Pigmentiphaga aceris: one gene and its partner. The protein of the gene in region 2 interacts with the protein of the main gene of each other region in a pairwise test. Links are inferred from orthologs where the notes say so. Each region holds a gene or a part of one and is shown on either strand. Other genes may lie near its edges.

The links. Proteins that work in one complex are often made in the same cells at the same time.
Region 1: the proteins of FXN63_RS08080 (region 2) and FXN63_RS03540 interact in binary tests that used the Escherichia coli proteins (3 or more experiments, as listed by UniProt). The link is inferred for Pigmentiphaga aceris from one-to-one orthologs.

The regions. Positions count from the first base shown.
Region 1 is NZ_CP043046.1:855,901-858,743, forward strand. It holds FXN63_RS03540 (uracil-DNA glycosylase), read left to right. Parts: upstream 1-922; coding sequence 923-1,765; downstream 1,766-2,843. Other genes in the region: trpC (indole-3-glycerol phosphate synthase TrpC), read left to right, coding at 16-804; FXN63_RS03545 (YjgN family protein), read left to right, coding at 2,058-2,843. UniProt on the Escherichia coli protein: Excises uracil residues from the DNA which can arise as a result of misincorporation of dUMP residues by DNA polymerase or due to deamination of cytosine.
Region 2 is NZ_CP043046.1:1,922,932-1,925,868, reverse strand. It holds FXN63_RS08080 (class I SAM-dependent DNA methyltransferase), read left to right. Parts: upstream 1-630; coding sequence 631-2,244; downstream 2,245-2,937. Other genes in the region: FXN63_RS08075 (PDDEXK nuclease domain-containing protein), read left to right, coding at 2,241-2,937; hsdR (type I restriction-modification system endonuclease), read left to right, coding at 1-618. UniProt on the Escherichia coli protein: The subtype gamma methyltransferase (M) subunit of a type I restriction enzyme. The M and S subunits together form a methyltransferase (MTase) that methylates A-2 on the top and A-3 on the bottom strand of the sequence 5'-AACN(6)GTGC-3'.

The DNA of each region.
Region 1 (2,843 bases), 1.1 Mb from region 2 along the record:
ATCGAGTTTTGCCCCATGAGCGATATCCTGCAGCGCATCCTGGCCGTGAAGGCTGAAGAAGTTTCCCGTGCACGCCAACTTCGCAGCGAATCCGACCTGCGTCGCGAAGCCGAAGCCCGGCGCGACGTGCGCGGATTTGCCCAGGCCATCGAAAACAAGATCGCCGGCGGATCGGCCGCCGTCATCGCCGAAATCAAGCGTGCCTCGCCGTCGAAAGGCCTGCTGCGCGAACGCTTCGTGCCCGCCGAGATCGCCGCGTCCTACGCCAAAGGCGGCGCAGCCTGCCTGTCGGTGCTGACCGACGTGCAATTCTTCCAAGGCGCAGCCGACTTCCTGCGTCAGGCGCGCGCGGCCTGCACGCTGCCGGTCCTGCGCAAAGACTTCATCATCGACAGCTACCAGGTGGTCGAAGCCCGTGCGATGGGTGCCGATTGCATCTTGCTGATCGCCGCCGCGCTCCCGCCCAGCGCACTGCACGACCTGGAAGCCTTGGCCATGGCGCTGGGCATGGACGTGCTGATCGAAGTCCACGACGCTGCCGAGCTGGAAGTGGCGCTCACCATGAAGACGCCTTTGCTCGGCATCAACAACCGCAACCTGCGCAGCTTCGAAGTGTCCTTGCAGGCCACGGTCGATCTGCTAGGCAGCATTCCCGCAGGCAAGCGCGTGGTTACGGAAAGCGGCATTTTGAACCGAGACGACGTGCAATTCATGCGCAACCACGGCGTCGAAGCCTTCCTGGTTGGCGAAGCCTTCATGCGCGCCGAAGAGCCGGGCACGGCCCTGTCGGAACTGTTTGCGTGAACGCGTTGGTAAGCAGGGTTGCAGGCAGGGTTGAAAGCAGGCTGGGCTGCGACGTGCGTCGCAGCCGTCATCCGGCATGTTGCTTGCGCGTCGCCTGCCCTGAACAGGGGAGCGCGCAATGAGCAAACAGAACGAATTGTTCGGCGACATGCCGGCAGAAAGTGCCGGCGTGGGCAAGGCAAAATCCAGTGAAGCACCAGCCAGTGGTGCGCAAACCATCGTGCAAACTGTCAAGCACACACAGCCCAACACAAGCAGCAATCGTCTGGTGCAACCGCTTGCCAGCTTCATTCCCAAGCTGCCCGCCGACTGGGCCGACGCGCTTGCCCCGGTCTTGCAAGGCGATGCGTTCGACAAGCTTGCCGCCCACGTCGATGCCTGCGTGGCGCGCGGCACAAGCGTCTACCCGGCCGACCCCTTTCACGCTCTGCGACTGACTCCGCTGTCCTCGGTCCGTGTGTTGATCCTCGGCCAAGATCCGTATCACGGCCCCGATCAGGCCCAAGGCCTGGCGTTTTCAGTCCCGACTGCCGCCAAGCGCCCACCCAGTCTGCGCAACATCTTCAACGAAATCGCTGCCGAATTCGGCGGGGTGCCAGGGTCCTTCGACAACGACCTGACCCGCTGGGCCAAGCAGGGAGTGCTGTTGCTGAACACCGTACTGACAGTTGAAGACGGTGCCCCCGCATCCCACGCCAAACGCGGTTGGGAACGCATCACCGACGCCGTCATCGAGCAGGTGGCGCAACACGCACCCACCGCTTTCCTGTTGTGGGGCGCACATGCGCAATCCAAACGCGCATTGATTCCCGCCGATCACGGACATCTTGTCCTGACTTCGAACCACCCGTCACCCCTGTCGGCACGCCGTCCGCCCGAACCCTTCCTGGGTTGCGGGCACTTTGCCAAGGTTGACGACTGGCTGCAAAGCCGGAACGAGTCGCCGATCGCCTGGCGATAGACAGGAAAGTCCACGCGCCCGGCTTTCAATCGGGGCGTGGGCAGCTTCGACGCTGCCGGTTTTCGCGTGAACGCTGCTTGCATCGCAATGCATGCCTTCGTATCCCCCATAGATTTGCATGCATGAATCGATATGCATAAGGCCATGCGTCAAGCGGCATGGACCGTCACGTCCCATGCCGTTTTCTTACATGCAAACCTTTCGCGTTCAGCTCGTTTTGGGCTAGCCTGCGCGTGGCTGCCATGCGGCCCAGGCATCGCCCACGATGCCACTTTCTTCAAAGGAAAGCTGAATGCAAGAAAACCAGGCGCTCGCACCGCGCCCGGCGGCCGACGCGCTGCCTCGTGATGTTTCCACTGACTTATCCGCCGAGTTGCCCATTCGGTTCACCGGCAGCGGATCGGAATACTTCCGAATCTGGATCGTCAACCTGCTGCTGTCGATCCTCACGCTCGGTATCTACTCGGCCTGGGCCAAGGTCCGGCGACTCAAATACTTCTACGGCAACACCTTGATCGACGGTGCGCCGCTGGATTATCACGGCACCCCCATCGCCATCCTGAAAGGGCGCATCGTCGCCGCCGTGTTGCTGGCAATCTGGATGGGCGTGCAGCAGTTCGGCAGCCTGGAACTGATCGGTGGCGTATTCCTCGTCGGCCTGGCGATCTTGCCGCTGCTGCTGGTGCGCTCGCTGCGCTTCCAGTACTTCAACACCAGCTATCGGGGTGTCCGCTTCGGGTTTGGCGGCACCACCTTGCGCGCCTACATGGTGTTCCTGTTGTGGCCGCTGCTGCTGTTCCCCGGGGTGGCGCTGTCCTTCGTCTCTATCTACCTGATCCCGGTGGTGATCTTGGTCGTGCCGTTTGCGCACCAGCAGCTGCGCAAATATCTACATGACGGCGTGCGTTACGGCAACCTGCCCGGCAGCATGCACGCCGGTGTCGGCGCGTTCTACCTTATCTACCTGTTCACGGTGCTTATCGTGATCGGTGCCTTGGTCGGTGCAGGCTTGGTGGTTGCCGCCATCCCCGGCTTGGTCCGATCGGTCAATGCAACCGTCGCATCGCTGGGTGGCGAT
Region 2 (2,937 bases):
AACGGCGGTGGGCAGCCCATTTACGTATCAGAGCACCCAGACGAATTTCTGCGCGCCGAGCGAGGCTACGGCAAAGCCACCAAGCCGGAAGACTATCTGGACGAGTTCAAGCAATTCATCAGCAGCAATAGCAACGAGCTACCGGCATTGATGGCGGTCCTGACCAAGCCCCGAGACCTGACACGCAAGCAGCTCAAGGAATTGGTGCTTGCATTGGACCAGGCAGGGTTCAGCGAAGCTCGGCTTGCCACCGCATGGCGCGAGACAAGCAACCAGGACATCGCAGCACGTATCGTCGGCTACATTCGTCAGGCGGCACTGGGCGACGCCCTGCTGCCCTACAGCGAGCGCGTGGACCGTGCGCTGCAAACCTTGCTGGCGAATTCGCCAGCGGGCAAGCCTTGGACCGACCCTCAGCGTAGTTGGCTCAAGCGGATTGCTGCGCAGACCAAGACCAATCTGCTGGTGGATCGCGAGGCGCTCGACGACCCAGACCTGCTTTTCAAGCGCGAAGGCGGTGGCTTCAACCGCCTCGACAGACTTTTCAACGGCCAGCTCCAACCGGTGCTGGACGCTTTCAACGACGCACTTTGGGCGCAGCCGGCCCGAAGTGCATGATGTAGCAGTTTCATGTCTAAAACCTCGCAAGTCGCACATGATATCGGTGCCAAACTTTGGTCACTGTGCAATGTGCTGCGTGACGACGGCGTCACCTACCACCAATACCTGAGCGAACTGACCTACCTGCTCTTTCTGAAGATGATGAAAGAGACGGGACAGGAAGATCGGCTCAAGGTTTGGAAGGCCCTTGAGCGCCAGAAAGGTGCGCCCAAGGTCGAACAGGCCGGCATACTTTGGGACGATCTGCTGAACGCGCCCGCGCCGGAGCGGCTCGATACGTACAAAGAAATGCTTTTGGATTACGGCTTGCATGGTCAAGGCGCGGTACTGCAGATCTACGCCAATGCCAACACCTTCATTACTAAGCCAGTCACCCTCAGCAAGCTGGTGACCGACATCGACGCGCTCGACTGGTACAGCGTGCAGCGCGACGACCTGGGCGATCTCTACGAAGACTTGCTGGAACGCAACGCCACCGAGAAGAAAAGCGGCGCCGGCCAGTACTTCACGCCTCGTCATCTGATCGACAGCATTGTGGCTGTGATGAAGCCGCAGTTGAGCGATGTGATTCAGGACCCGGCTGCGGGCACGTGCGGCTTCCTGATTGCAGCCAACAACTACCTGCGCGCCAACAACGACTTCGACAGCCTGGAAGAGTCCGCGCAGCGCCGCTACCGCCAGAGCACCTTTTACGGCATGGAGCTGGTGCAGGACACGCACCGCCTGGCACTGATGAACATGCTGTTGCACGGCATTGAGGGCGGGGTCGCCTACGGCGACACGCTGGGCGATGAAGGAACGCAACTTCCGTCCGCTACGCTCATCCTCTCCAATCCTCCATTCGGCACAAAGAAGGGCGGTGGTTTGCCCACCCGCAAGGACCTGACCTTCGAGACCAGCAACAAGCAGTTCGCCTTCCTGCAGCACATCTATCGCAACCTGAAACTGGGTGGCCGTGCGGCCGTCGTGCTGCCCGACAACGTGCTGTTCGAGAGCAACATCGGCACCAGCATCCGCCGCGACCTGATGGACAAGTGCAATCTGCACACCATCCTGCGCCTGCCTACAGGCATCTTCTACGCCCAGGGCGTCAAGACCAACGTGCTCTTCTTTACCAAGGGCGAGAAGACCGACAAGGGCAATACCAAAGAAGTGTGGGTGTACGACATGCGCGCCAATATGCCTCAATTCGGCAAGCGCACCCCCTTCACGCGCGACTACTTCCGCACATTGGCCGATGCAGAGGTCAGCGCGTCCCGCGACAAGTTCGAAGACGTGTTCGGCACCGACCCCAAGGGTGGCCCGGAGGCGCTGGCTCAGCGTGTGGACGCAGGTGACACTGGCCGCTGGCGCAAATTTACTCGAGAACAAATCGCCGAGCGCGGCGACAACCTGGATCTGGCCTGGCTCAAGGACGACAGCGCCGACACCGCACAGCAGCAAGGCGAAGAACCCGCCATGCTGGCTCGCCTGGCCATGAGCGAGATGCAGGCCGCGCTGACAGAACTACGTGCCTTGGTGGAATTGCTGGGCGAAGACCCGGATGCCGAGCTGGAAGCATTGCTGCCCGACGATATGACAAGCCCGGACGCCGACAACACGGTGCAGGGAACATCGGCATGAGCCAAGTGCCTGCCACAACGGGCGCGGACAGCCTACACGCCGAACTGCGGGCCCTCATCGCCAGCAGCCGCCAACGACTGGCTGGCGCCGTGAATGCGGAGCTGACGCGCCTGTACTGGACCATCGGCCAGCGGTTGGATGTCGAAGTGCTGGGCGGCGAACGTGCCAGCTACGGCACAGCCCTGCTTGACCAACTTGGGCAACAGTTATCCCACGAGTTTGGACGCGGCTTCGAGGCCCGCAACCTGCGTCGCATGGTGAAGTTTGCACAGGCTTTCCGGGACGCCGAGATTGTGACGACACTGTCGGCAAAATTGAGCTGGAGTCATCTGGTAGCCATCGTTGCGCTCAAACCCCCGCAAGCTCGCCAGTTCTACGCTTGGCGGGCGGCGCAGGATGGCTGGAGCGTGCGCGAACTGGCCAAGCAGATTGAACGCAAAGTCTTCGAGCGCAGCGAAATCGCAAGCGCACAGGTGCCTGCAGCGCCCTTGTCTGCGGAAGGCCAAGCGCCAAACCAGATCTTCAAAGACCCCTACTTCCTGGACTTTCTGGGTCTGCACCAAGGGCATGACGAGACTGACCTTGAAGCCGCCATCCTGCGCCAGCTCGAAGCCTTCATCCTGGAACTTGGCCGAGGCTTTGCCTTCGTTGAACGTCAGAAGCGCATGGTCATCGACGGCGACGACTTCTACC